One region of the Variovorax sp. 10N432 genome, then DNA from elsewhere that is predicted to be linked to it. Evidence: riboswitches for the same ligand, from Rfam matches in the RefSeq annotation. Region 1 holds a riboswitch; each other region holds the start of a gene.
The links. Region 1 has a riboswitch for thiamine pyrophosphate ahead of AC1DF3_RS30005 (LuxE/PaaK family acyltransferase). Riboswitches for the same ligand answer to the same signal wherever they lie in the genome.
Positions count from the first base shown of each region.

Region 1 (10,012 bases):
CCGGCCCTCTTGCCCGCGACGCTCCGGCGAATTCCATGGCACAGATCCTGTCTCCCGAGCTGCTGCTGGCGGCGTTGATGCTCGCATCGACCTACGCCCTGGTGGCTTTGGGCCTGAACCTCATCTACGGCGCCATGCGCCTGCTCAACGTGGCCCATGGCGACCTGATGGTGCTCGGCGGCTACGTGGCCTGGAGCGGCTTCACCCTGCTGGGGCTGAGCCCGCTGCTGGGTCTCTTCGGTGCGATGCTTCTTGCGGCGGGCCTGGGCATCGCCTGCTACACGCTGTTCTTCAAGCGGCTGGTGCGCAACACGGCGATCGCGGCGCGGCTGGAGGCCAACTCGCTGCTGATCTTCTTCGGCGTGTCGATCATCCTGCAGAACCTGATGTCGCTGGTGTTCACGGCCGACGCGCGCAGCTACAGCTACATGGACACGCTGGTGCAATGGGGCAGCGTGTCGATCGCCCTCAATCGACTGGTGATCCTGGGGATCAGTGCCGGCGCGACGGTGGCGGTGCTGTGCTTCCTGCGCCTCAGCGTCTTCGGCATCGCGATCAGGGCCTTGATACAGCAACGCGACGCGGCGTCGCTGATCGGCATCGACGCCGATCGCATCAACATCGTGGTGTTCTGCCTGGGCTTCGCGCTGGCCGGCCTGGCCGGGGCGCTGATCAGCATGACCGAGAGCGTGACGCCCTTCGGCGGCTTTCCCTTCACGATCGCGGCTTTCGTGGTGGTCATCCTCGGCGGCCTCGGCTCGCTCGGCGGTGCCGTGGCGGGGAGCCTGCTGCTGGCCTTCGTCGAGGTCTACGGCGTGACGCTGACCTCGGCGGCCTACCGCTCGATCCTGGTCTACGGCTTGTTCATTCTCATCCTGTTCGTGCGGCCGCAGGGGCTGTTCGGGCGAAAGGCCAACTGATGGCACGCACTGTCTTTTCTTCCGTCGACAAGGGCGGCCTGACCGTGGCCGCGTCGTTGACCGGCGTTGCCGCTCTGTCGCCCCTGATCCTCAGTGCCTACGGGGTCGGTGTCCTCACGCAACTGTGCGCCTGGATCGCACTGGCCGGCAGCTGGGTCGCGTTCTCCGGCATGACGGGCTACATCTCGCTGGGCCACGCGGTGTTCTTCGGCCTCGGCGCCTACATCATGGCGCTGGGCTGGCAGCAGATCCCGATCGTGGCGATCCTGCCGCTGGCCGGCGTGGCGGCGGCGGCGCTCGCGCTGGTGGTGGGCTTTCCGGCGCTGCGGGTGCGGGGTCCCTACTTCGTGATCCTGACCTTGGGCATCTCGGAGTTCCTGAAGTACGTGGTGGTGGCCATCGAGGCGTCGCTTGGCGCCGGCGGCCGACTGCTGATCGACACGCCCGACACCGTCGTCCTGTTCTATCCGATGCTGGGGCTGGCCCTGGCCGCCACCGCGATCAACGTCTGGCTGACCCGGTCGCGTCTCGGTGCCGCGCTGCGAGCCATCCGCGAAGACGAGACGGCCGCGGCGACGGTGGGCGTGCCCGTGACGCGCATCAAGATGCTCGCCTTCGCGGTGTCGGCCGTGATCCCCGCGATGGTGGGCGCGTTGAGCGTGCTGCGCAGCACCTACTTCGAGCCCATGCAGTTGTTCAGTCCGACCACCTCGTTCACCATCGTGACCATGGCGATCATCGGCGGCAGCGACCGGCCCGCTGGGCCGATCCTGGGCGCGGCGTTCATCCTGTTCCTGAGCGAACTGCTGTGGGCCCGGGCGCCCCAGACCTACATGATCCTGCTGGGCGCGCTGCTGATCGGCTTCGTGCTGCTGGCGCCGTCCGGACTGTCGGGCCTGTGGGCCCGGCGGCGTTCGGCGTCGCTCAAGCGTCGAGCGGTCGTCGGGAGGCCGGCGTGAGTCTTCTTTCCGTGCGCAACCTGGCCCGCCGGTACGGCGGCAACCTGGCGGTCGACGACGTCAGCTTCGATGTCATGCCGGGAGAAATCCTCGGCGTGATGGGCGCCAACGGCGCCGGCAAGACCACGCTGTTCAGCATGATCGCGGGCAACGTCAAACCTTCGTCGGGACAGATCATGCTCGAAGGACAGGCGATCCAGGGGCAGCCGCCGGAGCGCATCAATGCGCTGGGCGTGGCGCGCACCTTCCAGATCGTGCGGCCCTTTCCGGGCATGAGCGTGCTGGAGAACGTGGCCGTCGGAGCCATGTACGGGCGCGGGCGCATCGCGTCGCCTGCGGAGGCCCGCGAACATGCCTTCGCATTGCTGCGCGAGACCGGGCTCGCCGATCGAGCGGACCTGCCGGCTTCGCAGCTCAACCTGGCGGGCCGCAAGCGGCTGGAAATCGCCCGCGCGCTGGCGACCCGGCCCCGCCTGCTGCTGCTCGACGAGGTGCTGGCCGGGCTCAATGCCACCGAGGTGGGCGCGGCGCTCGAACTGATCCGCGAAGTGCGCGAGCGCTACGGGCTGAGCATCGTCATCATCGAGCACGTGATGAAGGCACTCATGCGCCTGAGCGATCGCATCGTGGTCATGCACGAAGGTCGCAAGGTGGTCGAAGGCCTCCCTGCGGAGATCGCCAACGATCCTCGCGTCATCAAGGCCTACCTGGGAGAACGACGCCATGCCGTACCTGCTTGAGGCGCTCGGCGCCAGTGCCGGCTACGGCGAGATCCAGGTGCTCGACCAGGTCGACGTCGCGATCCCCGCCGGTTCGATCACGGCCATCATCGGCAGCAACGGCGCGGGCAAGTCCACCTTGATGCGGTCGCTGGCCGGACTGCTGCGCCTGCGGTCGGGCCGCATCCGCTTCGACGGCGCCGACGTCACTGGCCGTTTCGCCCACCAGCGCGTCGACGACGGCATCGCGCTGGTGCCCGAAGGCCGCCTGGTGTTTGCGGACTTCACGGTCGCCGAAACCCTGCGCATCGGTGCCTACCTGCCGCGCGTGCGCAAGGGGTGGCGGGCGCGGGTGGACCTGATGTATGAGCTTTTCCCGCGGCTGAAGGAGCGGCGCGCCACCCCGGCCGGCCTGCTGTCCGGCGGTGAACAGCAGATGCTGGCGTTGGCGCGCGGCCTCATGTCCATGCCGCGCGTTCTGCTGCTGGACGAGCCGAGCCTGGGCCTGGCGCCGGCCATGGCCGACGAGGTGTTCGCCGCGCTGCGGTTCGATCCGTGCCCAGGGCGTGACCATCGGCATGGTGGAGCAGAACGTCTATGCGGCGCTGTCGATTGCCGACACGGCCTACGTGATGGAAGATGGCCATGTGGTGCGTCATGGCCCGTCGGCGGCATTGATCGACGATCCGATGATCCGTCAAGCCTACCTGGGATTGTGATGAAGCCACCCATGCTCTACCGCCAGTTCGCCAGCCAGGCAGAGATCGACGCCGAGTACAACCCGGCGGCCCGGCTGAGTGACCCGGGCGCCTACCAGCGGCACTACGTCGAACAGAGCCGGTTGGCTCGCGAGCGCTTGCCCGGCCTGCAGGGCGTTCCCTTCGGGCCGACCTTGGCCGAGACGCTGGACATCTTCCCGGCGGCGCAGTCCGATGCGCCGGTCTTCGTCTTCATCCACGGAGGCTACTGGCGGGCGTTCTCGGCCGGTGATTTCAGCTGTGTCGCGCTGGGCTTGCATGCGCTGGGCATCACGACAGTGGTCGTGAACTACGCCTTGGCGCCTTGGGTCGGGATCGACGAGATCACGCGCCAGACGCGGGCGGCACTGGCTTGGGTGCTGCGCAACATCGAGCGGCACGGCGGGGATCCGGCGCGCGTGGCCGTCGGTGGGCACTCGGCCGGCGCCCACCTGGCGGCCATGGCACTGCAGACGCGCTGGTCGGACGACTACGGCCTGCCTGAAGATCCGTTCCGGGCCGCCGTTCTGGTCAGCGGCCTGTACGACCTGGAACCGCTGCGCCACAGCTACCTGCAGCCGCAGATTCAGCTGGACGACGGCGTGATCCGGCGCAACTCGCCGCTGTTCTCGATTCGCGCCTGTCCCACGCCGGTTCTGCTGACATGGGGCGGCGAGGAGAGCGCGGAGTTCGTGCGGCAGTCGACCACTTTCCACTCTGCCTGGACCGATGCGGGCAACCTGTCGCTGTGCGCACCTCAACCGGGCGCCGACCACTACTCGGCGATCATCGGCTTCGAGCAGAGCGCAAGCGCGATGTGCGAGTGGCTCGAGGGTCAGTTGGGTCCGCAGCGCCCTGCCGATCGCTCGCTGGAGGCATGCTGAACTCTCAAAACACCGGTCTCGACTATCGCTTCGGAGCACGAGTGATGCGCAAGATGTGGTAGTCCCTGACTTCGAAGTCCGGCACATCCAGGTCGGCCATCTGCAGCAGCCGCGCGTCCTGGTCCGCGTACTGCTTGATCGCGCGGCCAGCGTAGTCCCATTCGCCAAAACGGCATGGATCGCGATAGCCGCCTTGCCACGGACGCACTGGCGCGTAGCGGTCCGCGCCGCTGGGCACGTGATCGACCTCGCATCCGTCGGCCGGGCTCACCAGGGAGTAGATGAAGAACGATGGACGCCCGGCCGCGATCGGACGATGGTTCCAGGTGTGGGCGGTTTGCGCCCGAAGGTCATCGAGCATCGCATCGGTGGTTCGCACGAGGGCCAGGGGTGTACGTTGGAAGGTGTAGAACTTCGGGCTGCCCGGCGGAATCTCCGTGAGGTCGATCTCCAGGTAGGCCGGCTCCTTGCGTTCCATCCCCGTCATCCAATAAACGAAGGCAATCCAGGCACCCGTGGCGACCAGGAATGCGATCACAAGCAGAACGCGACGCAGGGTCACTTCGTATCGAGGAAGTCAGCAAGAAGATGAAGACTTTAGGACTGGATCGGGCTCCACGTCCATGAAGGGATCATCCCTCTCTCGCCCTGCCTGACTTGATGGGCAAGGAGCCGATCGCGGGCCGGCACGGCGGCAGGCGCGAATGCGCCTAAAATCCACGATGCTCCGGGGTGCACGTCACAGTGCTGAGATTCAAACCCGCGAACTTGAACCGGTTAACACCGGCGGAAGAAGAGCAGCTGCTTGGGTCATCGGCACATCCTGCCGACCCCGAAGCGGCCTTCGGAGCACCCGTTTCACGGTCACGAAGAAGGCCCTATGCACAATTCCTCTGCGAATCCACCTGCACCCACGGCGGCAGCCAGCGACGTGGTCGCTGCCGTCCTCGCCTTCATCGCGCAAGACGGTTGCACCGACGCCGACTTCGATGGCCTGGCGTTGCGACTGTTCGCCTACCAGTACGCCAACAACCAGCCCTTCAAGCGCTTTTGCCAGCGGCGCGGCGCGACTCCGCGAAGCGTGAAGCGCTGGAGCGACATCCCGGCAGTACCGATCGACGCCTTCAAGGAACTGCCGCTGCGCTGCGAGCCGCCGGCCGCCACCGACCGGGTCTTCATGACCAGCGGCACCACCCGCAGCGAGGTCAAGGGCCGCCATTTTCATCCGACGCTGGCGGTCTACGACCGCTCGATGATCGGCAACTTCGCACAGCGCTTCATGCGGGGGCATGGCCCGATGCGCATGGGTATCCTGTTCCCCACCGAGACCGTGCTGGCCAATTCCTCGCTCGCCCACTATCTGGCGCTGGCCATGGAGGCGTTCGGAACCGCGGAGAGCCGCTACTTCATGAGTCCGCAGGGCTTGGACCTGCCGGGACTCTGCGAGGCCCTGTCGGATGCGCAGCAGCGCGGCGAGCCCTTCGCGTTGCTCGGCGCCAGCTACAGCTTCGTGCACCTGATCGACGAGCTCAAGCGGCGCGGCCAGTCGTTCCGCCTGCCGGCGGGCAGCCGGGTGCTGGACACCGGCGGCTACAAGGGACAGTCACGCGACTTGCCGCTCGACACCTTCTATGCGGAGCTGTCCGCGCTGCTCGGCATCGAGCGATCGGACTGCATCAACATGTATGGCATGACCGAGCTGAGCACGCAGTTCTACGATGCGGGCAACGCCTCGGTGCCCTCGGTCAAGTCCGGGCCGCACTGGATCCGCTCGCGTCTGGTCGACCCGCTCACGGGCCGTGAAGTCGCGCCTGCCGAGCGCGGGATCCTGGTTCACTGCGATCTCGCCAATTTCAATTCGGTGACCACCATCCTGACCGAGGACGTAGGCCTGGCGGCGGACGGCGGCTTCCTGCTGCTCGGTCGCGCCGAGGGCGCGCAGGCCAAGGGCTGCTCGCTGGCGGTGGAGGAATTCATCCGGGCCGCCGCATGACGACGCTGCATGCGACCGCCGGCTACCTGCCGGGCCTGGCGCCAGCGGACGTGCAGTGGCGGTCCCTGCGCTTCGAATCGGGCCCGACCCGGCTCGAGGTCGCCGTTCCGGTGCTCAGTGCGGATCAGATGCGCGCCCTTGCCGTGCGTGTCGGGCACGCCAGCCGCCGCCATCTGAAGACCATGACCGTGTCCGGGATCGTGGACGTGGTCGATCGGGCGATGGCTCGGCTGCTGGACCCGGCCGATCCATACCGCAGGGAGCTCGACCAGCTGCTGCCGATCGTCACCGGCTACGACGCCGAGATGGTCCGCCTCGGCCTCACGGCCTTCTTCAAGACCTTTCGCGCGCCGCAGCTGCATCGCTTCGTCGCCGAGGATTTCGCCAACCCCAAGCTGCTCGACGAATTCCAGCCGCGCCCCAAGGGCGGCGCGGCGAGGGCCTTCGGGCCGGAGCTTCTGGTCCACGTCTGGGCCGGCAACGTGCCGGCCATTGCGCTCTGGAGCCTGGTCTGCGGGCTGCTCGTGAAGGCCGGCAACATCGGCAAGCTGCCGAGCGCGGAGCCGCTGTTCGCGGGCCTGTTCGCGCGCCTGCTGGCCGAAGTCCACCCGCCGCTGGCCGATTGCCTGGCCGTGGTGTGGTGGAAGGGCGGCGACGAGGAACAGGCGTCGGCGCTGTATGCCGAGGCAGACACGGTGCTGGCCTATGGCGGCAACGATGCGCTGGACCAGATCCGGCGCCGGCTGCCGGTCACGACGCGCTTCCTGGCCTACGGTCACAAGCTGGGCTTCGGCCTGGTCAGCGCCTCTGCCCTCGATGCCCTGAAAGCGCCGGCGACGGCACGCCTGGCCGCCTGGGACGTGATGCGCTATGACCAGCAAGGCTGCTACTCCCCCCATGTCTTCTACGTCGAACGCGGCGGCCGGGTGTCGCCGCGCGAGTTCGCTCATTACCTCGCGAGCGAGCTCGCCAACCTGCAGCACCGCTTCCCGCGCCGGGCCCTGTCGCTGGAAGATTCGGCCACGGTGGCCGGCTGGCGCCAGGGCATCGAGCTGCAGGCGATGGCCGTGGGCGACGGAGGCGGCGACGGGTTGATCGGCGAGGACGGCGCGGCCTTCGGCGTTGCCTACACCGACGAGGTGAAGGAGCTGGCGCCGACGGCATCGCATCGCAGCATCCAGGTCGTCGCGGTCGATGCGCTGGACCAGGTGGTCGCTCGGATCGAGGCGCACCGGCCCTTCCTGCAGACCGCGGGCGTGGCCGCGGCGCCGGCCGAGCTGTTCCGGCTGGCCGAACTGCTGGGCGCCGCTGGCGTGACCCGCATCAGCGCCATCGGCGCCATGAGTTCGCCGGAAGCGGGCTGGCACCACGACGGCCGGTTCAACCTGCTGGATCTGGTTCGAATGGTCGAGATCGAGCAGTCGGCAGAGATCGCGGCCGACCCGCTGGCGCCCTACGCCGACTAGGGATCGATGTGAGCTTCCTCGACATCGACCAGGTGAGCTTCACCTTTCCCGGCTGGCCGCCGGTGGTGCGCAGCGTCGACTGGCGCATCGCGCAAGGCGAGTTCCATTGCCTGGTCGGACGCAGCGGCTGCGGCAAGACGACCTTGCTCAAGCTCGCCGCCGGCCTGCTGCATCCGCAGGCCGGCAGCATCCGCCTGCAAGGCAGGCCGGTGCTGGCGCCCGGCCCGCAGCTGGGCTTCGTCTTCCAGTCGCCCACGCTGCTCGAGTGGCACCGCGTGATCGACAACGTGCTGCTGCCGGTGTCGCTGCAGCACAAGCCGTCCGCCGACGAGATCGACAAGGCGCAGCAGCTGCTGGCACTGCTGGGCCTGGCCGGCCACGCGCAGCACTACCCCCGGCAGTTGTCGGGTGGCCAGCAGAGCCGCGTGGCCCTGGCCCGCGCCCTGATCCTCGAGCCGTCGCTGCTGCTGCTGGACGAACCCTTTGCAGCGCTCGACGCGATCACCCGTGGCGAACTGCAGGACGATCTGCTGCAGATGTGCCGGCTGCGCCGCACCACCGTCCTGTTCGTCACGCATGACATCGCCGAAGCGGTGTACCTGGGCGACCAGGTCGCGGTGATGAACCGCGGCCGGATCGTCAGCGCCATCCGCGTCGAGGTCCAGAGGCCCCGCGCGCCGGCCATGCGCTACGGCGAGGCCTTCAACCGGCATTGCGCGCAGGTGCGCGATGCGATGGACCTGGAGGCGGCATGAAGAAGGCCTCGGTTCGCGCGCGCCTTGGCGCCTGGGCGCTGCTGCTGGCCCTGCTTGCCCTATGGGAACTGGCGTCGCGCGCCTCCGGTGTCTCGACGCTGGTCTTGCCACCGCCCTCGGCGGTGATGAAGTCGCTCTGGATGGGGCTGTCCACCGGCTACCTTTGGCCCCATATCCGCGCGACCGGCCTCGAACTGCTGTTCGGCCTGAGCCTCGGCTGCCTGATCGGTTTCGCGAGCGGCGTGGTCCTGGCCGAGTCGACGCTGCTGCAACGCTTGCTGAAGCCCTACATCGTGGTCAGCCAGGTGGTCCCCAAGCTGGCGCTGGCGCCGCTCTTCATCGTCTGGTTCGGCTTCGGCATGACGTCGACGGTGGTGATCACGGCGCTGATCTGCTTCTTTCCCTTGATGGAAAACACCGTGACCAGCCTGCAGCAGGTCGACCCGCAGCGGCTGGAACTGTTCCGCATGCTGGGCGCCACCCGGCGCCAGACCCTTCTTCGCCTGAAACTGCCCGCCGGCCTGCCCGGCATCCTGGCGGGGCTGCGGGTGGCCGTGGTCCTGGCGCTCGTCGGGGCGGTGGTCGGCGAGTTCATCGGCGCCAGCCAGGGGCTCGGCGCGCTGATCATCGCCTCGCAAGGGATGATGGACACGCCCCTGATGTTCGCGGTGCTGGTGGTCATCGCCGCGCTCGGGCTGCTGCTCTACGAAATCACGCTGGCCGTCGAGAGGCGACTGCTGCTGCCCTACACCCGAAGCTCATGAAGGAACCACTGCCATGCAAAGACCCATCGCTCGCCGAACCGCGCTGCTCGCGAGCGCCGCGCTCCTGGCCCTGACGGCCGCCCGCGGCGCCCACGCCGCCGACCCGCTCGAGAAGCTCACGGTGGCTGGCTGGAGCAAGCCGATCACCGAGATCACGCACCTGCTGGTCGAGCCCGACAAGGGCTTCTACAAGGCCAACGGGATCGATCTGGCCTACGTGCCGGGCGCCGGCGGGGGCGACGCGATCCGCAACATCCTCACCGGCCAGGCCGACGTCGCCTTCACCGACCCGGGAGCGTTCTTCGCTGCCCTCGACAAGGGCGAGAAGCTGCGCGCGATCTACGACATCTACCCGCAGAATGTCTTCAACGTGGTCTCGCTGAAGTCCGCCAACATCAGCAAGCCGGCCGACCTGAAGGGCAAGAAGATCGGCGTCTACAGCCTGTCCAGCGGCACTCGCCAGAACCTGCTGGTGCTGCTGCACCAGGCCGGGCTGTCCGAATCCGATGTCACGATCGTCGTCACGGGGCTGTTGAACTTCGCGCCGCTGCTGCAAGGCCAGGTCGACGCGACCGCCGCCACCGACACCGGCCTGCTGGTGGGAAGGCACAAGGGGATCGGCGATGTCAACGTGATGGAGGTCCGCAACTACCTGAACGTGTCGAGCGACCTGTTCGTGGTCCGCGAAGAGGTCTACCAGCAGAAGAAGCCGTTGCTCAAGCGCTTCCTCAAGGCCTATCGCGAGAGCGCGGCGTGGATGATCGCCAATCCCGACGAAGCGGCCGGCCTGGCGGTGAAATACGCCATCGACGGCA
Region 1 is NZ_JBFTHX010000039.1:9,687-19,698, reverse strand. Features, by position in the region: gene AC1DF3_RS30030 (branched-chain amino acid ABC transporter permease) at 36-920, shown strand; gene AC1DF3_RS30025 (branched-chain amino acid ABC transporter permease) at 920-1,879, shown strand; gene AC1DF3_RS30020 (ABC transporter ATP-binding protein) at 1,876-2,619, shown strand; gene AC1DF3_RS30015 (ATP-binding cassette domain-containing protein) at 2,603-4,219, shown strand; gene AC1DF3_RS30010 (Rieske (2Fe-2S) protein) at 4,242-4,781, opposite strand; TPP riboswitch at 4,938-5,031, shown strand; gene AC1DF3_RS30005 (LuxE/PaaK family acyltransferase) at 5,100-6,212, shown strand; gene AC1DF3_RS30000 (acyl-CoA reductase) at 6,209-7,678, shown strand; gene AC1DF3_RS29995 (ABC transporter ATP-binding protein) at 7,687-8,433, shown strand; gene AC1DF3_RS29990 (ABC transporter permease) at 8,430-9,197, shown strand; gene AC1DF3_RS29985 (ABC transporter substrate-binding protein) at 9,211-10,012, shown strand, end outside.

Region 2 (10,012 bases), on a different contig from region 1:
GACAAGGCGGTGGGCTACTACAAGGAAGCCGGTGGCGAGCTCGCCATCGTCGAGCGCACCGGCGGCGGCACCGACGCCGCCTATGCGGCGCTCGCGGGCAAGCCGGTCATCGAAAGCCTGGGCCTGCCGGGCTTCGGCTACCACAGCGACAAGGCCGAGTACGTGGACAGCAGCGCGATCCCGCGCCGGCTGTACATGGCCAGCAAGCTGATCATGGACCTCGGCCAGGGCAAGTAGGCCCATGATCCGCACCCTCGATGAGTTGCGCGCGCTCTATGCAGCGCCCGGCGAGCGGGCGCTGCGCAAGCAACTCACGCAACTCGACGTGCATTGCCAGCGTTTCGTCGCGCTGTCGCCGTTCTGCGTGATTGCCAGCGCGGGTGCGCCGGGCCAATTGCTCGATGCTTCGCCGCGCGGCGGACTTCCAGGCTTCGTGAAGGTCGCCGACCCGAACACGCTGTGGGTGCCGGACAGCGGCGGCAACAACCGGCTCGACACGCTTGAGAACCTGCTGGCCGACCCGCGAATCGGCCTGCTCTTCATGGTCCCCGGCGTGGAAGAGACGTTGCGCGTCAACGGCATCGCCCGCCTGCGCGACGAACCCGGTTTCGTCGATGCATTTGCGCAGGAGCGCCAGCGGCCGCGACTGGTCGTCGAGGTGCAGGTGAAGGAAGCGTATCTGCACTGTCCCAAGGCCTTCATGCGCTCGGATCTTTGGCAGACTCCAAGCTGGCCGGCGCGCAGCGTGCTGCCGAGCCTGAACCAGATGCTTCACGACCAGACTCGTGTCACAGAGGCGCCCGAACCCGCCGCCGACATGCTTGCGCGCTACCGCGACCAGATTGCGCAAGAGCGCAAGCCCACGCCCTGATTCCCTCTCACCGAATGCCACCACCATGCTGCTGACCCCCGACCAGGAAGCCATCCGCGACGCCGTGCGCGCCTTCGCCCAAGCCGAGCTCTGGCCCCACGCGCCGCAATGGGACCGCGACCACAGCTTTCCCAAGGCCGCGCACGAAGGCCTGGCGGCGCTCGGCGCCTACGGCATCTGCGTGCCCGAGGAAGACGGCGGCGCCGGGCTCGACTACCTGACGCTGGCGCTGGTGCTGGAAGAAATCGCGGCCGGCGACGGCGGCACCAGCACCGCGATCAGCGTGACCAACTGCCCGGTCAACGCGATCCTGATGCGCTACGGCAATGCGCAGCAGAAGAAGCAGTGGCTGCAGCCGCTGGCGCAGGGCCGCATGCTCGGCGCCTTCTGCCTGACCGAGCCGCAGGCCGGCAGCGACGCCTCGTCCTTGCGCACCACGGCGCGCAAGGAGGGCGACGGCTGGGTGATCGACGGCGTCAAGCAGTTCATCACCAGCGGCAAGAACGGGCAGGTCGCGATCGTGATCGCGGTCACCGACAAGGGCGCTGGCAAGCGCGGCATGAGCGCCTTCATCGTGCCGACCGACGCGCCCGGCTACAACGTGGCGCGGCTGGAAGACAAGCTGGGCCAGCATTCGAGCGACACCGCGCAGATCAATTTCGACGCCTGCCGCATCCCGCTGGAGAACCTGATCGGCCAGGAAGGCGAGGGCTACAAGATCGCGCTCGGCGCGCTGGAGGGCGGGCGCATCGGCATCGCCGCCCAGAGCGTGGGCATGGCGCGCAGCGCGTTCGAGGTGGCGCTGGCCTATGCCAAGGAGCGCCAGGCCTTCGGCGGCAGCATCTTCGACCAGCAGGCGGTGGGCTTCCGGCTCGCCGAATGCGCCACCCAGCTCGAGGCGGCTCGGCAGCTGATCTGGCATGCGGCCGCCCTGCGCGACGCCGGCCGGCCCTGCCTCAAGGAGGCGGCGATGGCCAAGCTGTTCGCCAGCGAGATGGCCGAGCGGGTCTGCAGCGCCGCGATTCAGACGCTGGGCGGCTACGGCTACGTCAACGATTTTCCGCTCGAGCGCATCTACCGGGATGTGCGCGTGTGCCAGATCTACGAAGGCACTTCTGACATCCAGAAGCTGCTGATCCAGCGGGCGCTAGCCTGAGACCTTGCGGGACAGACCAAGAAATTGCGCAGCAATTTTTGCTCTGTCCTCAACGGATCAGGTGGGCTCTGCACAATACGCCCTGGAACTTTCCCTCGCCCACGCCTTTTTCATGTCCGCATCCCCCTCCAGCCCCGCCCGTGTCCCCTGCCCCTGCGGGCGCCGCGACCGGCGGGAGCTGCCCCTGGCCTACACGCAGTGCTGCGGCCGCTACGTGGACGATTTTGCGCACACGCCGGCACCGGATGCCGAATCGCTGATGCGCTCGCGCTACACCGCCTTCGTGCGCGAACGCGCCGACTACCTGCTGGCCACATGGCACGCCTCGACCCGACCGGCGAGCATCGACTTCGAGCCTGCCGTGAAATGGCTGGGCCTGGACGTCCGCTCGCGCTCGGTGCTGGATGCCGACCACGCGGAGGTCGAGTTCGTCGCCCGCCAGCGCAACGGCGCCGGCGAGGCGAGCCGGCTGCACGAGCGCAGCCGCTTCGTGCGCCAGGAGGATGACGAGGGGCTCCATCGCTGGTATTACGTCGACGGCGACCTTCACTGACGGATTTGGTCGGAAAGGTCCGTCGGCCCGCACCCGGACTCGAATCGATGCTATTGATTTCGTAGCAATCCCGACGGATTGTGTCCCTTGCGGCGACAGAGCGATTCCTTCCGGGCTATTTATCTTGCGCCGCTCCTGCCTCACACTCCGTACCCTGTGATTGTTGCGCCGAAGGCGCAGCGACGATCCGCTCAACCGGCCGCAGGCCAAGAGGTGCACCATGGGCAGCTGGACGAACCGCACGCTGGATTGGGGGCGGCTTTGCGCCGCGATGGCGCTGCCGGCCGTGGCCGCGCTGCTCTTGGCCGCGCCGGACGCGCGCGCGCAGGACAAGAACCTGCTCACGCCCTTCTCGGGCGCGACCGGAGCCCAGCCGCCCGCGCCGTGGCATTTCACCACCTTGCCCAACAAGTCGCCGACCCGCTTCGAGGTCGATCAGCTCGACGGCCAGCGCGTGCTCAAGGTCGATGCCGACAACTCCTACGGGAACTTGGTGCATCCCGCCCGAGTGGAGCTCAACGAGCAGGCCACGCTGGCCTGGCGCTGGCGGGTGGAGTCTTTCGTCGAGGGCGCCGACCTGCGCACGCGCTCCGGCGACGATGGCGCGGCCAAGGTCTGCGTGTTCTTCGATTTCCCGGCCGACCGGCTGTCCGTCGGCGAGCGCACCCGTCTGTCGCTGGCGCGCCGCGCCACCGGCGAGGCGGTGCCGACCGAGACCCTGTGCTACGTCTGGGACAACAAGGAAGCCAAGGGCAACGCGTTCGACAACGCCTTCACCAAGCGCATCCGCATGGTGGTGCTCGAATCCGGCGCCGCGGCCAAGCCGGGCAGCTGGACCTCCGAGCGCCGCAACCTGCTGTCGGACTACCGCCGTGCCTTCGGCGAAGAGGCCGGCGACATCCGGCCCGACGTGACGGCGGTGGCGGTCTCGGCCGACGCCGACAACACCCACGGCCACGGCATCGCCTACTTCTCGGATCTCGACCTCCGCGGCAATCCGCCCTCGCCGGCGGCCGCGGCGGCCGCCTCGCCCGCGCCAGCGTCGGCCGACCGGCCGGCTCAGGGCCAATAGCGGCTCACCTGGCCCCGGCCTCCACGTCACTACAACCATGAACGACTTCGTCTCGCTCCTCGCCAGCCAGGGCGCCGCCCTGGTCTTCGCCGCCACGCTCGCGACGCGCCTCGGGGCGCCGGTACCGGCCGTGCCGTTCCTGGTCGTGGCGGGCGGGTTGACGGTCGGCGGGCAGCTGTCCGTGGTCGCGGTGGTGCTGGCGGCGGTGCTCGGCAACATCCTCGGCGACGGCGTCTGGTTCCTGGCCGGGCGCCGCTGGGGCTACCGCGTGATGCGGCTGCTGTGCCGGATCTCGCTGTCGCCCGACTCCTGCGTCCGACGCAGCGAATCGATCCTCGGGCGCTGGGGCGGGTGGTCGCTGATCGCAGCCAAGTTCGTGCCCGGTGTCTCGGTGGTGGCGCCGCCGATGGCCGGCGCCCTTGGCATGTCGAACCTGCGGTTCCTGGCCTACGAAACCGTGGCCGCGCTGATCTGGACCCTGCTTTGCCTGTTCGTGGGCCGGATCTTCCATGCAGCGATCCAGGACGTCCTCGCGGTGATCTCCAACATCGGCCTGGGCGCGCTGGCGATCGGCGTGCTGGCGCTGGCGGCCTTCATCGGCTGGCGCTGGCGGCAACGCCGGCTGGCGCAGCAGGTCGACGATATCGTCCACATCCAGGTCGAAGCCTTGCGCGAGGCCCTGGCGGCGGGCGCCGGCCCGACAGTCATCGACGTCCGCTCGGACGAGGCCCGCGCGCTCGACGCTCGGGCGATCCCGGGCGCGATCGGCATCGGCCTGAAGCAGCTGCCGAAGCGGCTCTCGGCTTTTGCCGATGGCCGCGAAGTGGTCGTCTTCTGCGATTGCCCCGACGACGCCACGGCGATCGCGGCGGCGCGCGTGCTGATGGGCGCGGGCCTGCCGCGGGTGCGCGTGCTGGCGGGCGGCCTGGACGCCTGGGCGGCGTTGCATGCCGCCGAGCCGATGCGGACGGTTCCGCCACTGGCGGCGGCACACTCCGCTTGATTGCGGGGCCGCAAGGCACCTAGAATCGGCCCCGCTCCGGGGTGCACGCAGATGCGTGCTGAGATGGCCAAGCCGCCGAACCCGCGAACTTGATCTGGTTCATACCAGCGTAAGAAGAGCTGCGACTCCCCGGCACCCCCACTCCCTTTTCCGGAGCGATGCCGTCCAGAGGCATCGCGGAGCACCCTTTGTTTTCAAGAACAGGAGTGCCCCGCATGAATGCCAGCGACAAGTTCGCTTCCCTGCTCACGCTCACGCGCGAGCCCTTCCCGGCCTCGACCAAGGGCGCCATCGCCGGCAGCCGGCCCGACTTGCGCGTCCCGGTGCGCGAAGTGGCGCTGACCAATGGCGAGCGGGTGTCTCTCTACGACACCTCGGGCCCGTACACCGACCCGGCGGCCGACATCGACATCCGCCGCGGGCTGCCCGGCGTGCGCGATGCGTGGATCTCCGAACGCAACGACACCGAACGCTACGAGGGCCGCCTGCATCTCGCGCTGGACGATGGCGCGACCCATGCCGACCGCGATGCCCAGCGCATCGCCGAGCTGCGCGCCGGCGCCGCCGCGCTGCAGCGCACGCCGCGCCGCGCCAAGGCCGGTGCCAACGTCACGCAGATGCACTACGCCCGGCGCGGCATCGTGACGCCCGAGATGGAGTATGTGGCGCTGCGCGAGAACGGCCGGCGCGAATGGATGGCCGAGTACATGGCCGACGAGGCGCGCGAGAAGCGGCTGGCCGGCAACCCGATGGGCGCCCGCATCCCGAAGATCATCACGCCCGAGTTCGTGCGCGACGAAGTGGCGCGCGGCCGCGCCATCATCCCGGCCAACATCAACCACCCGGAAGTCGAGCCGATGGCGATCGGGCGCAACTTCAAGGTCAAGATCAACGCCAACATCGGCAACTCCGCCGTGACCTCCAGCATCGAGGAAGAGGTCGAGAAACTGGTGTGGGCGATCCGCTGGGGCGCCGACAACGTGATGGACCTGTCGACCGGCCGCAACATCCACACCACGCGCGACTGGATCGTGCGCAACAGCCCGGTGCCGATCGGCACGGTGCCGATCTACCAGGCGCTGGAGAAGGTCGGCGGCGTGGCCGAGGACCTGACCTGGGAAATCTACCGCGACACGCTGATCGAGCAGGCCGAGCAGGGCGTCGACTACTTCACCATCCACGCCGGGCTGCGGCTGCCTTTCATCCATCTCACGGCGGATCGGCGCACCGGCATCGTCTCGCGCGGCGGCTCGATCATGGCCAAGTGGTGCATCTCGCACCACAAGGAGAGCTTCCTCTACACGCACTTCGAGGACATCTGCGACATCATGAAGGCCTACGACGTGAGCTTCTCGCTCGGCGACGGCCTGCGCCCGGGCTGCGCCTCGGACGCCAACGACGAAGCCCAGTTCGCCGAGCTGCGCACCCTGGGAGAGCTGACGCAGATCGCCTGGAAGCAGGACGTCCAGACCATGATCGAGGGCCCGGGCCACGTGCCGATGCACCTGATCCAGGCCAACATGGACGAGCAGCTGAAGCACTGCCACGAGGCGCCGTTCTACACCCTGGGCCCGCTGACCATCGACATCGCGCCGGGCTACGACCACATCGCCAGCGCGATCGGCGCCGCGATGATCGGCTGGGCCGGCACCGCGATGCTGTGCTACGTCACGCCGAAGGAGCACTTGGGCCTGCCGGACCGCGACGACGTCAAGCAGGGGATCATCGCGTACAAGATCGCGGCGCACGCGGCCGACGTGGCCAAGGGGCACCCGGGTGCGCGTTCGCGCGACGACGCGCTGTCGAAGGCGCGCTTCGAGTTCCGCTGGCAGGACCAGTTCAACCTCGGCCTCGACCCCGACACCGCGCGCGAGTTCCACGACGAGACCCTGCCCAAGGACAGCAGCAAGGTGGCGCATTTCTGCTCGATGTGCGGGCCCAAGTTCTGCTCGATGAAGATCACCCAGGAGGTGCGCGAATACGCCGCCCAGCGCGGCATCGAGGCGACCGACGCGGTCGAGGACGGCATGGCCGGCAAGTCGGCCGAGTTCAAGGCCGCCGGCGGCGAGATCTACATTCCGATCCGACCAGCCTGAGTCGTCATGCTTCCGGGGGGCGACGTTGTTACGATCGCTCCCATGAAAGCTCCTCCCTTCGACGCCGTCCTGTTCGACTGCGACGGCGTCCTGGTCGACTCCGAACCCATCACCAACCGCGTGCTCGCCGAGATGCTCGGCGAGCTCGGCTGGGCGATCAGCACCGAGGAATCGATGCGGATCTTCACCGGCAAGGCGGTCAAGGACGAAGCCGCGCTGATCGAGGCCAGGACCGGCTTCGCGATCACGCCCGAGTGGCTGCACGGCTTCCGCGGCCGCCGCAACGAGGCGCTGGAACGTGACCTGCTCGCGATTCCCAACGCCGCCCTGGCGGTGCGCGCGCTGCACGCGGCGCTGGACGGCCGCATTGCCTGCGCCTCGGGCGCCGATCGTCACAAGGTCGAGCTGCAGCTCGAGAAGATCGGCATCCTGGACTGCTTCGCAGGCAGGATCTTCAGCGGCCACGAAACCCCGCGCTCCAAGCCCGCGCCGGACGTCTACCTGGCGGCGGCGGCGGCGCTCGGCGTCGACCCGGCGCGCTGCGCGGTGGTCGAGGACACGGTCACCGGGGCCACCGCCGGCGTCGCAGCCGGCGCCACCGTGTTCGGCTACAGCCCGAGCGATCTCGGCCACAGCGGGCCCGAAGCGCTGCGGGCCGTCGGCGTGGCACAGATCTTCACCGACATGGCGCAGCTGCCCGGACTGCTGGCCGACTGGCGCCCCGCCGTCGCCTGATACCCACCGCATGCCCGGCCTGCGCGCGCTCTGTGGTCTCCTGATCGCCGCCTGCCTGGCGGGCTGTTCGTCGATCCGGCCATGGCTCAACGAGCCGCTGGTCGAGCGGGCGCCGCCGACTTCCAGCCTGATGGCGCCGGCGTCGGGCCGCGACCCCACGATCCTGGTCGCCGTGACGCTCTCCGGCGGCGGCGCGCGTGCCGCCGCTTTCGGCTATGGCGTGCTGGAGGAACTGCGCCGCACCAGGTTCGACCTGAACGGCCGCCACTCCGACCTGCTCGACGCCACCGACGTGATCAGCGGGGTCTCGGGCGGCAGCATCCTCGCGGCCTACTACGCGGCTTTCGGTGCCGACAGGCTGCCTGACTTCGAGCGCGACTTCCTGCGCCAGAACTTCCAGAACAGCCTGATCCTGCAGGCCCTTCGGCCGGGCAGCCTGCATGACCTCACATCGCCCTGGTATGGCCGCAGCCACCTGCTGGCGCGCCGGCTCGACGAGATCTACGAGGGCAAGACCTACGCCGACATCGAGCGCAACCCGCGCCATCCGCAGCTGGTGATCGCGGCCACCGACATGTCGCTGGGCACGCCCTTCGAATTCACGGCCGACCAGTTCGAGCTGATCTGCTCGGACCTGCAGAGCGTGCCGCTGTCGTTCGCGGTCGCGGCCTCGTCGGCGGTGCCGATCCTGCTGAGCCCGCTGACGCTCAAGAACTATTCGCAGGAGTGCCGCGATCGTGGCATCGTGCCGCGGCTCGCCGTGCGCGGCGGCGGCAACTACCGGGCCCGCATGTTCCGCATGCAGGCCAACAGCTACCTCGATGCGCAGAGCCGCCCCTTCATCCACCTGGTCGACGGCGGCGTGGCCGACAACCTGGCGGTGCGCCGGCTGCTCGACCGCGCCCTGGTCGGCGGCGGCCTGCGCGAGAGCTTCGAGGAGGTCGGCATCCCGCGCGGCAGCGTTCGCAAGCTGATCGTGATCAGCGTCAACTCGGCCCGTGATCCGGCCAACAACATCGACCAGAGCGACCGGGTGCCGGGTGTCCGCGCGGTGGCCGACACGCTGCTGTTCGGTGCCGGCGCGCGCGCCACTCTCGAGACCCAGGAGTTCCTGCTCGACACCGCGCGCCAATGGCGGGATGACCTCAAGTCGCGCAGCGCCGACGGCTCGGATGCGTTCGCGCCCGACGCCGAGATCCATGTGGTGCAGGTCAACCTGCGCGATGCCGCCGACGGCGAGCTGCGGCAGCGGCTGATGCAGGTGCCGACCGCGTTCTCGATCAGCGATGAAGAGGTGACGCGGCTGATCGCGGCGGGGCGCAGCGTATTGCAGCGTTCGCCCGACTTCCAGGCCTTGAAGCGGTCGCTGGGCGCGGCGCCCGATTGAGACTCAGGCGTTGCCGCGCGGCAGCGTGGCCGTGGCCATCGTGGTGAGCGACGCCACCATCGCCCGGGCCCGGTCCGCCCACATGTGCGACACCAGCTGCTCGGCGTTCTCGGTCACGAAACCGGCGTTGCGGGTGCGGCCCGAGGTCGCGATGAAGTCCATCAGGTCGGCGAAGGCCGAGCTGTCGGTGTCAGGAGTCTGCTGCATGCGGCGATCGTAGGGCGAGGCCAGTGCCCGTTGCGTCGGACAGGCACTGATTGGGTGCCCGGCAGCGCACTATTTCACGGATTCGTCGTGCCGCTGGCCGGCGGCAGGCCGTTGCGCCTCACTTCGCCCGGCGTGGCGCCTGACCAGGCCCTGAATGCGCGCGAGAAACTTTTCTCATTGCGGAATCCCACCGCCAGCGCGATCTGCTTGATCGGCCGGTCGGTCCGGCGCAGCTGGTCGGCCGCCGTTCGGTGGCGGATCTCGTCCTTGAGGGCCTGCAGCGACACGCCTTCTTCCATCAGCTGGCGGTGCAGGGTGCGGGTCGACAGGTTCAACAGGGCCGCCAAGGCCTCGGCGGTCGTGGCCTCGGCGGCGCGGGTGCGCAGCAGCTCGCGCACCCGCTGGCCCAGCAGGCGGTCGCGCCGGTACTGCAGCACCGTGAGTGGCAGGGCGCGGCGCAGCATGGTGCGCAGCGCCGCCTCGTCGCGCCGCAGCGGCAGCGCGAGGTAGCGCGGATCGAAGCTGTAGCTGGCCCGTTCGGCGCCGAAGCGCAGGCTGCCGCCGAACATCAGCGGATAGGCCTCCCGGTGGGGCGGTGCCTCGAACGGAAAAGCGGTGGCGCTGAGGGACACCCGCGAATCAATCGCCCAGCAGGCATAGCCGTGGAGGAATCGCAGGTTCGACACCAGGCAGAACTCGCGGAAATCGCCCAGTGGCCGGTGTTCGCTGATCGACACGGTCGCCAGGCCGTCGGCCTGCGACAGCTCGAGCGTGATGTCGTTGGTCAGGAGGCGCAGGTGCCGGCACCAGCGCTTGATCGCCACCCCCAGGTCGGGCGCGCCCAGGGAGGCCCGGCACAGCATGCCGTAGCTGCCCCACGGCAACTTGCGCCGGAACCAGCCCAGCGCCTCGTCGTCGAGCTCCTGCATCGC
Region 2 is NZ_JBFTHX010000014.1:33,486-43,497, forward strand. Features, by position in the region: gene AC1DF3_RS17620 (glutamate carboxypeptidase) at 1-237, shown strand, start outside; gene AC1DF3_RS17625 (pyridoxamine 5'-phosphate oxidase family protein) at 242-871, shown strand; gene AC1DF3_RS17630 (acyl-CoA dehydrogenase family protein) at 897-2,027, shown strand; gene AC1DF3_RS17635 (YchJ family protein) at 2,140-2,580, shown strand; gene AC1DF3_RS17640 (DUF3047 domain-containing protein) at 2,801-3,652, shown strand; gene AC1DF3_RS17645 (VTT domain-containing protein) at 3,690-4,655, shown strand; TPP riboswitch at 4,683-4,788, shown strand; gene thiC (phosphomethylpyrimidine synthase ThiC) at 4,871-6,751, shown strand; gene AC1DF3_RS17655 (HAD family hydrolase) at 6,794-7,486, shown strand; gene AC1DF3_RS17660 (patatin-like phospholipase family protein) at 7,497-8,873, shown strand; gene AC1DF3_RS17665 (hypothetical protein) at 8,877-9,080, opposite strand; gene AC1DF3_RS17670 (AraC family transcriptional regulator) at 9,155-10,012, opposite strand, start outside.
Region 2: another riboswitch for thiamine pyrophosphate. It lies ahead of thiC (phosphomethylpyrimidine synthase ThiC); the one in region 1 lies ahead of AC1DF3_RS30005 (LuxE/PaaK family acyltransferase).

Region 3 (10,012 bases), on a different contig from region 1:
CCGGCGCCGAGCACGGCCGCGGAGCGGAAAGGGAATTCTTGCGACGGGCTCATTGCGGGCTCAGCGTGGGCCACGGCGTGCGTGGTCGATAATTTTCAACATGACCTCTGCATTTTCCCGCTACGCACGCGTGCTTTCGATCGCCGGCTCCGACAGCGGCGGCGGCGCCGGCATCCAGGCCGACCTGAAGACCTTTTCGGCCCTCGGCTGCTACGGGATGACCGCGATCACCGCGCTGACGGCGCAGAACACGCTTGGCGTGTCGGGCATCCACGGCGTGCCGCCGGCCTTCCTGAAGGCGCAGATCCAGGCGGTGGTCGAGGACATCGGGGTCGACGCGGTCAAGCTCGGCATGCTGCATGCGCCCGAGATCGTCGAGGTGGTGGCCTGGGCCATCGACCACTACAAGCTGCCCAACGTGGTGCTCGATCCGGTCATGGTCGCCACCAGCGGCGACCGGCTGATCGCCGCCGAGACGGTGGCCGAGCTGGTGCGCGAACTGTTCCCGCGCGCGATCGTCGTCACGCCCAACCTCGACGAGGCGGCGCTGCTGATCGGCCATGCGATCGACGGGGTCGATGCGCTCGACGACGCGGCCACCGAACTGCTCGCCCTGGGTGCCAGGGCGGTGCTGCTCAAGGGCGGCCACCTGCCGGGCGACGACGTGGTCGACCTGCTGGCCGAGGCCGACGGCGAGCGGCTGCGGCTCTCTTCCAGCCGCATCGCGAGCCGCAATCTGCATGGCACGGGCTGCACGCTGTCGTCGGCGATCGCTGCCCACCTGGCGCTCGGCCATGCGCTGCCCGTGGCGGTGGAACGCGCCCGCGGCTATGTGGTCGCCGCCATGGCGGCGGGCGCGGACATGCAGGTCGGCGCCGGTCACGGTCCCCTCAACCACGGCTTTGCACCAGTGCCGAGCGTTCGCCTGCCTGTGCCGGGCGCGTGACCAGGGCCAACACGAAGGTCAGGGCCAGGGTCGGCAGCGCCGAGCCCCACTGCGGCGCCCAGGCGGCGCAGGCGTGGTAGACCGCGATGCCACCGATCCAGAGGCCGGCCGCCGCCGGGTCGACGCGGCGGCTGCCGAGCGGCACCGGCGCGTTGCCGGTGCCGAGCCGGCCGAGGATCACGCCGTAGAGCGGGACGAACACCGAACTCAGCAGCAGCAGGAAGGGTTCGAGCGTGTGCATCGGCAGCACCAGCGCGAAGCCGATGCAGACCGCGGCCAGCAGCAGGCCCCAGCGCCGCACGCTCCAGCGCGGCCGCAGGCTGTGGGCCGACACCGAGCCCGAGTAGACATCGCCGTAGGCGTTGTCGAGCTCGTCGATCAGGATCAGGCCGAGTGCGACCAGGCCGCCCTGGGCCAGCAGCAGGGCGGCGACCAGGTCGGTGCCGGGCTCGGCCACGCTCACGACCATCACGCCGAGCGCGTAGCACCAGATGTTGGCCAGCACATAGCCGATCCAGGTGCCGCTGAAGGCGCCGCCCAGGCCGCCCGCGCTGCGCTTGCCGTGGCGTGCGTAGTCGGCCACCAGCGGCAGCCACGAGACCGGCATGGCGATCACCAGGTCGAGCGCGCCGAACATGCCCATCGAGCCGTCGCCGGGGCGGGTCCAGAAGGCGTCCAGTCCTTTGGCGTGGAGCCGGGCCGCGAACTGCCAGCTCAGCCAGGCCAGCGAGAGCACCACCAGCGGCAGGCCGAAGCGGCTCACGAAGCGGCGCACCAGCTTGACCATCGAGCCGGCCAGCAAGGCCAGCAGCACGGCGCCCCACAGCAGCGTCGTCAGGACGGTGCCCAGCGGGCCGCCGAGCGACCAGCCGAAAGCCTGCGCGCCGATGGCCTGGGCGCCTTCGCGCATGATCACGAGTTCGAAGGTGGTCCAGCCGATGAGCTGCACGATGTTGAGCAGCACCGGGAGCCGCGCGAAGGCGCTGCCGTAGGTGGCGTTCATGAGGCCGGCGCTGGCCAGGCCGCTTTCGCAACCGACGCGGGCCGTCCAGGCCAGCAGGCCGGCGCCGATGCAGGAGCCCAGCACGATCGCCAGCATCGCGTCGCGGGTGCCGACCGCGGGCACCAGATAGGCGCCGATCTGCATCACCAGCAGGCCGACGCCCAGGCTGAACCAGAGCGCCATGTGGTCGCGCCACTGGAAGACGCGGTGCGATTCGCCAAGCGGCGTCAGCGCCTCGTTGGCCGCGGCCGAGGCCTGTTCATGGGTTGTGTTTGCCATCCATTTGCTCCATGCAAGTGTGTGGCAGGTGGGCGAGGCCGGCGACCCGACCGCCGCGCGAGAAAACGTGGCGGCCGCCGGACCAGCTTCCCTGCGCGAGGATTACCTCAGTCAGGTTCAAAGGGACTCTCTCAGCCGGCCTGCAACTGCGTGTTGCGGGCCGGCACCCCTAGCGTTGCTTCCGTCAGGCGAAGCAGGTCGATTGTAGAGCCGGCCGGGGCCGGCGGGCCCGCTCAGGCGGCGGGAGTGCCCGTGGGCTTTGCCGAGCGCGCATCGTCGCGGGCGATCAGCGGCAGGACGATGCGGCGCACGCCGATGGACAGCACCCAGAACAGCCCCGTGATCACGATCGCCAGCGCGAGCCCTGCGGCGATGTCGAACGGGAAATGGGCGCCGACGTAGATGCGGGCCCAGCCGGTGACCAGTGCGATCGCGAACACCGCGAGGCCAAGCGTTCGCAAGGCCGGGCGCAGACAGAGCACCAGTGCCAGCGTGAACATCACGCTCGCATGCGCGCTCGGCAGCGAACCCCTGGCGCCGTGGGCGATGTAGTTGGGGCTCAGGCCGGCGACGAAGGGCCTCGGGAGATTGAGAGCCTGGGCCAGCGCATGCGCGGCCAGCGCGGCGGCGCCGGCGGCGGCCAGGGTCGCCATCAGGTAGCCGCGTTGTGCGGGCTGCCGCCAGGCGGCCACGGCCAGCAGTGCGAGGCAGAGCCAGGAGGTTCCGTCGGCCAGCAGCGTCGCCAGCCAGAGGAACTGCGCGTCGGGCGCATGGCCCGCGCCGAGCCATTGGAAAAGAGAGATGTTGACGTCCTGCATGTCAGGCGATCCTAAGGCCAGCGGGTGTCCCCACCATGAACGGGGTGTTCACCTCAAGTTCAGGCATCGATCGGTTCTTTCTCAGTGGGCGACGCCGAGCAGCTGGTGCAGCCGCGTGCTGGTGGTGGTGTACTGCAGCGGGATCGACTTGTCGGGAAAAACGATCGCCGCCGCGCCCCAGGCCGCCAGCGTGGCCTCGTGGAAGCCGCAGACGATCAGCTTCTTCTTGCCGGGGTAGGTGTTGATGTCGCCGACGGCGAAGACCCCGCGCTCCTGGGTCTGGTACTTCTCGGTGTCGACCGGCAGCTGCTTGCGCTCGAGCGCCAGTCCCCAGTCGGCGATCGGCCCGAGCCGCGGCGAGATGCCCAGGCAGCCGATCAGGGTGTCGAAGAGCAGCACGACGGTCTGCGCGTCGGGCGTGGCGACCTGCAGATGGGCCGGATCGAAACCGACCGGCTGCCCGACCTGGAGGCGAAGGGCGCCGGCGGCGATGCGCTCGCGCACGGCCGCGACCGTGGCCTCCTCGGCCTGGAAGACGTCGCGGCGATGCAGCAGCGTGACCGCCTTGGCCAGCGGCAGCAGTGCCAGCGCGGTCTCCAGGGCGGCATCGTCGCCGCCGTGGACGATCACCGACTGGCCCGCAAAGCGCTCGAGGGCGTCGGGATGGTAGAAAAGCCGCGTGCCTTCAAGGCGGGCGATGCCTTCCACCGCGATGCGCCGCGGGACGAAGGCGCCGACGCCGGCGGCAATGAAGACCGTCTTGCAAAGGAAGGCGTTGCCGCGAGAGGTCCCGAGCAGCAGGCGGCCGTCCTCCTGGCGGGCCAGCGTCGCGACCTGCTCGTCGAAATGGATGCGCGGCTTGAACGGCGCGATCTGCCGCAGCAGGGATTCGGCCAGGCCGCTGCCGGTCGTGACCGGCGTGCCGGGGATGTCGTAGATCGGCTTGTCGCCGTACAGCGCCACACACTGGCCGCCCGCGCGCGGCAGGGCGTCGACGATGTGGCAGGAGATCTCGAGCAGGCCGAGCTGGAAGGCCTGGAACAGCCCGACCGGCCCCGCGCCGATGATCAGCGCATCGGTTTCGATGGGCGCAGCCGGCGTACTCAGCGCACCAACTCCCCGATCTTGTCGGTCTTGTCTTTCCACTCGTCGGCATCGGGCAGCGCGGGCTTGCGCTTGGTGATGCTCTTCCAGCCGTCGGCCAGCGCCAGTTCGGCGTTGAGCTTGATGAAGGCCAGCTGGTTGGCCGGCAGGTCTTCTTCGGCGTAGATCGCGTTCACCGGGCACTCGGGGATGCAGACCGCGCAGTCGATGCACTCGTCGGGATCGATGACCAGCATGTTCGGCCCTTCACGGAAGCAGTCGACCGGACAGACGTCGACGCAATCGGTGTATTTGCAGCGGATGCAGGATTCGGAGACGACGTGGGTCATTTTCTTGGCAAGCGGAAGGGAATGATCGGGAAAACCCCGAATTTTAGGCCTTTGTGGCGGCAGGGCGCACCAGCACCGCAGCGGAGGTGCGGTGCGAGGCGGTATCGACCAGGATCAGCGAGCCCAAGGTGCGCGACTGGGTGAAGGGCAGCACGGCCAGCGGCTGCTGCAGCGACAGCACCACGTCGCCGATGGCGTTGGCTTCGAGCTTGTCGGTCGGCTCGGCGTCCAGCGTCGTGATGTTCACGCGGTCGATGATGCGCGCCACCTTGGCCTTGACCCAGCGGTGGCCCTGCAGCGCCCAGTAGACCCGGCCGGCCACCAGCGGCTCGTCGTCGAGCCAGGCCACCGTGGCGGTGATCTCGCGCACCGGCTCGAAGGCGTCGGGGGCCAGCAGCCAGTCGCCGCGCGAGACGTCGAGTTCGCGGTCGAGCACGATGCCGGCGCTGTGGCCGGCATGCACGGCCTTGGGCTCGCGCGTGTGGCTCAGCACCTGGGCCACGGTGGCGTGCTGGTTGCTCGGCAGCACGGCGATGCGCTGGCCGGGCTCGATGTGGCCACTGGCGACCCGGCCCCAGAACACGCGGCGGCCGCGCGAGGTGTCGGCCGAGGCCGAGAACTTCTCGACCCATTGCACCGGGAAGGCGAAGGGCACGGCCTCGTCCTGCGCGGTGACCGGCAGCTGCTCGAGCAGTTCGAGCAGGCTCGGGCCCTTGTAGCCGGCCCAGTCGGGGTGGCGCGACGCCACGTTCCAGCCCTTGAGCGCGGAGATCGGCACGGTGGCGGCGACCTGCACGCCGGCGGCTTCGGCGAAATTCGCGAGCGCCTCCGAGATGCGTTCGAAAGCCAGCTCGGCATCGTCGATCGCATCGAGCTTGTTGACCGCGAAGACGATCGACTGCACGCGCAGCAGATGGCACAGCAGGGTATGGCGGCGGGTCTGCGGCAGCAGTTCGCGCTTGACGACTTCGCCGTCGCCCACTTCGCCGGCCCAGGCCAGCTTGGTGGCGTCGACCAGCACCACGGCGGCGTCGGCGCTCGATGCGGCCGTGACCATGTTGCGCGTGTACTGCTCGTGGCCCGGCGCGTCGCCGATCACGAACTTGCGATGGGCGGTCGAGAAGTAGCGGTAGGCGACGTCGATCGTGATGCCTTGCTCGCGCTCGGCCGACAAGCCGTCGGTCAGCAGCGCCAGGTCGGTCTCGCCGCCGCGTTGCACGCCGGCCAGCTGGTCCTGCAGCACGGTCTTGCTGTCGACCAGCAGGCGGCCGATGAGGGTGCTCTTGCCGTCGTCGACGCTGCCGCAGGTGATGAAGCGCAGGGCGGCGCCGGTCTCGGCTTGCTGGGCGGAGGCCGCCGGAATCGAAGTTGCGGCGGTCATCAGAAGTACCCGTCCTTTTTACGTTTTTCCATGGAAGCTTCGGAGGTCTTGTCGTCCATCCGCGTCGCGCCGCGTTCGCTGACATCGGCCGCCAGCGTCTCGACCACGACGTCGCCGGCATCGGCCGCCAGGCTGTCGACAGGGCAGGTGCAGGTGATGTCGCCGACGGTGCGGAAGCGCACGTCGCGCACTTCGACCTGCTCGCCATCGCGCGGCGGCGTGAGCTCGGTGACGGGCACCAGCAGGCCGCGGCGCTCGACGACTTCGCGCTTGTGGGTGTAGTAGATCGAGGGCAGGGCGATGTGCTCGCGCTCGATGTACTGCCAGACGTCGAGTTCGGTCCAGTTCGAGATCGGGAAGACGCGGAAATGCTCGCCCGGCGCGAGGCGCGTGTTGAACAGCGTCCACAGCTCGGGCCGCTGGTCCTTGGGCTGCCATTGGCCGAAGCTGTCGCGGTGCGAAAAGATGCGCTCCTTGGCGCGCGCCTTTTCCTCGTCGCGGCGGGCGCCGCCGATCAGCGCGTCGAAGCGGAATTCCTCGATCGCCTCGAGCAGGGTCACCGACTGGTGCACGTTGCGCGATTCGCCCGGGTGGGCGAGGCGCACCGTGCCGCGCTTCATCGAATCCTCGACATTGCGCACGATCAGCTCGGCACCCAGTTCCTTGGCGCGTTGATCGCGGAAGGCCGTCACTTCAGGGAAGTTGTGGCCGGTGTCGATCATCAGCAGCGGATACGGAATGCGGCCGGCGCCGAAGGCCTTCTCGGCGCACTTCAGCAGTACCAGCGAATCCTTGCCGCCCGAGAACAGCAGGGTCGGCCGCTCGAAGGAGGCCGCGACCTCGCGCAGGATGAAGATGGTTTCTTCTTCCAGGGCGTCGAGCTGGGTGTTGGACAGGTGGGCCAGCGTCTGTGCGGTCGACAGCAGCAGGTCGGGTTCGGTTCGGGCGTTCATCGGGTGCGATCTTGAATGCGGGGAATCGGTGCGGCGTTGGCGTTCAGTGCGCGAGATGCAGTCCGCACTCGCGGTTGTCTTCGCCCTTGGTCGGGTCCACGTAGTCGAAGTTGTTGGGGAGGCCGTGCGCTTCGCAGTAGGCGTACAGGTCCTTCGACGACCAGTGCAGCAGCGGCGCGACCTTGATCAGGCCGTCCGGATTGACGCTGACCGGGTCCATCTGCGCGCGCACGGCCGTGTCAGTGGCCCGCAGCGCGGTGAACCAGACCTTCGGCGCGGTCTCGCGCAGGGCGCGGGCGAAAGGCTCCAGCTTGACCTCTTCCGTGAAGGCGGCGTGGCGCGGATCGTCGAGCGCCGGCGTCGGGCCCTCCACCGCTTCGCGATGCGCCCGGGAGCGGCGCGGCAGGTAGATGTGCAGGTCCAGGCCCAGCTGCTTCGTCACTTCGTCGGCGAAGCGGTAGGTGGCCTCGGTGTTGTAGCCGTTGTCCATCCAGACCACCGGCACATCGGGTTTCGCGCGCGTGACCATGTGCAGGATCACGGCCTCGAAGGGTCGGAAATTGGTGGTGACGATGGTCGGCTGGCCGAGCCCGATGGCCCAGTCCACCAGCCCCTCGGCGTTGCGGCCGAGTTCGGTGTTGATGCGTGCGAGGTCGATGCTCATGCCGAGGGCTCCGATGCGGTCTCGGGTGCCGCGACGAAGTGCGGCGCGGCCTGCACCGCGTCGCCCTGGTAGAAGGCGGCGAAGCGGTCGAACTGGCGCTGGGCGGCCGACGCATCGACGCCTTCCTTGAGCACGGCGCTCGAGAAGCCGGTGCGCTGCATCTGCACCAGCTGGTCGATCAGCACGTCGCCGGTGGCGCGGATGTCGCCCTTGAAGCCCAGGCGGCGGCGCAGCAGGAAGGCCTGGCTGTAGGCGCGGCCGTCGGTGAATTTCGGGAAGTCGAGATCGATGCGCTCGACGTCGTCCAGGCAGACCTCGATCGCCAGCGGATCGGCGTCGTTGGGAAGCTGGAGCACGGTCGGGTCGCCGTTGTCGACATGGTCCTCGGCGGCGATCAGGGTCAGGGTGCGGTTCATGCGGCCACCTCGACCTTGAAGCGGGCGCCGTTGGCGGCGGCCTTGAAGGGTTCGATGCCGACCCGGCGCAGTGCGTCGATGAAGGTCTCGCCGGCTTCGCGGGTGTCGCGGTAGGTGTTGAGCACGGCCTCGATCACGTCGGGCACTTCGGCCGCCGAGAACGACGGGCCGACCACCTTGCCGGCCTGCGCCGCGCCGCTGAGCAGCGAGCCGTCGGAGCCGCCGAGCGTGACCTGGTACCACTCCTTGCCGTCCTTGTCGACGCCGAGGATGCCGATATGGCCGCTGTGGTGGTGGCCGCAGGAGTTGATGCAGCCGCTGATGTGGAGGTCGATCTCGCCGAGGTCGTCGAGTTCGTCGAGGTCCTGGTAGCGCTCGGTGATGGCCTCGGCGATCGGGATCGAGCGTGCGTTGGCCAGGGCGCAGAAGTCGCCGCCCGGGCAGGCGATCATGTCGGTCAGCAGGTGCACGTTGGCGCTGGCGAAGCCGGCCTCGCGGGCGTTGAGCCACAGCGCGTGCAGGTCCTCGGCATGCACCCACGGCAAGAGCAGGTTCTGGTCGTGCGTGACGCGCACCTCGCCGGCGCTGAAGCGGTCGGCCAGCTGGGCGGCGGTGTCGAGCTGGTCGGCCGAGGCATCGCCGGGCGCCTGCAGGCGGCGCTTGAACGACAGCGTCACGGCGCGCAGCGCGGGGTTCTGGTGCGGCGCCACGTTGCGCGCCAGCCAGCGCGCGAACATCACGTCGTCGGCGGCCTGCGCGCGCAGGTCGGCATCGGTGGCCTCGGCGCTGCGGAACACGCGGGTGGCGAGCTGCGGCGGCACGAAGGAGGCGCTCACGCGGTCGAGTTCGGCCTGCGTGATGGTGTGCGGCGCACCGTCGTGCTCGATGACCTGCTTGTACTCGGCCTCGACGTCGTCGATGTAGCGCTGGCCCTCGGCCTTGACCAGGATCTTGATGCGCGCCTTGTAGATGTTGTCGCGCCGGCCGTAGCGGTTGTAGACCCGGATCACCGCTTCGAGGTAATTCATGATCTGGTTCCAGGGCAGGAACTCGCGCAGCACGGTGCCGATGATCGGCGTGCGGCCCATGCCGCCGCCCACCTGCACGCGGAAGCCCAGCTCGCCGGCCTCGTTCTTGACCAGGTGCAGGCCGACGTCGTGCCAGCCGGTGGCGGCGCGGTCTTCCTTGGCGCCGGTGATGGCGATCTTGAACTTGCGCGGCAGGAAGGCGAATTCGGGGTGCAGCGTGCTCCACTGGCGCATGATCTCGGCGAAGGGGCGCGGGTCGGCGATCTCGTCGACCGCGATGCCGGCGCGCTCGTCGCTCGTGATGTTGCGGATGCAGTTGCCGCTGGTCTGGATGCCGTGCATGTCGACCGAGGCCAGCAGGTCCATCACGTCGGCCGACTTGGACAGCGGGATCCAGTTGTACTGCACGTTCTGGCGCGTCGTGAAGTGGGCGTAGTGGGTCGGCAGCTTGTGCGTGCCGAGCTTGCCTTGCGTGGCCAGCGCGTGCTTGTAGACCTCGGCCTCGGGCTCGTCGTACTCGCGGGCGATCTTGGCCAGCACGCGCAGCTGGCGGCTCGACAGTTCACCGTAGGGCACGGCCACCCGCAGCATCGGCGCGTAGCGCTGGACGTACCAGCCGTTCTGCAGGCGCAGCGGACGGAACTCGTCCTCGGCAAGCTTGCCGCTCTGCCAGCGCTCGAGCTGGTCGCGGAATTGCGCGGCGCGCAGGTGCACGAACTGGCGGTCGAAATCAGTGTATTGGTACATCGTGTGTCAGTTGCTGGAAGGCGGCGCGTCCACCGCACGTCAAAGCGAGCGTGGAATGTAAGAGCGAGCCTTATGGAAACAAACTATTTTTTGGTTCGCGCCTTATGCGGATAAGCTTATTCGCCAGTCCCCATGCGGGTTTGCGGGCGATTCGAGTGCGCTTCCGGATAAGGCGGAAGCGCTGGGGAACCGTCGATTCTAGGAAAGGGCGCGGCGTCGTGCAGGGCGCCGCCGGCCGCTCAGCAGCAGCGCCCCACGCCCTGGCCGTAGCGGCGCTCGATCACCTTGGCGCAGTAGTCGTCGCGCGAGAGCACCGGCGCCCCGGGATGAAGCTGGGCCGCGTG
Region 3 is NZ_JBFTHX010000001.1:361,251-371,262, reverse strand. Features, by position in the region: gene AC1DF3_RS01810 (FAD-dependent oxidoreductase) at 1-53, opposite strand, end outside; gene thiD (bifunctional hydroxymethylpyrimidine kinase/phosphomethylpyrimidine kinase) at 101-946, shown strand; gene AC1DF3_RS01800 (purine-cytosine permease family protein) at 891-2,228, opposite strand; TPP riboswitch at 2,300-2,409, opposite strand; gene AC1DF3_RS01795 (phosphatase PAP2 family protein) at 2,462-3,046, opposite strand; gene AC1DF3_RS01790 (NAD(P)/FAD-dependent oxidoreductase) at 3,128-4,192, opposite strand; gene fdxA (ferredoxin FdxA) at 4,150-4,479, opposite strand; gene AC1DF3_RS01780 (sulfate adenylyltransferase subunit 1) at 4,523-5,860, opposite strand; gene cysD (sulfate adenylyltransferase subunit CysD) at 5,860-6,813, opposite strand; gene AC1DF3_RS01770 (phosphoadenosine phosphosulfate reductase domain-containing protein) at 6,857-7,477, opposite strand; gene AC1DF3_RS01765 (DUF934 domain-containing protein) at 7,474-7,893, opposite strand; gene AC1DF3_RS01760 (nitrite/sulfite reductase) at 7,890-9,668, opposite strand; gene AC1DF3_RS01755 (YbdD/YjiX family protein) at 9,908-10,012, opposite strand, start outside.
Region 3: another riboswitch for thiamine pyrophosphate. It lies ahead of AC1DF3_RS01800 (purine-cytosine permease family protein); the one in region 1 lies ahead of AC1DF3_RS30005 (LuxE/PaaK family acyltransferase).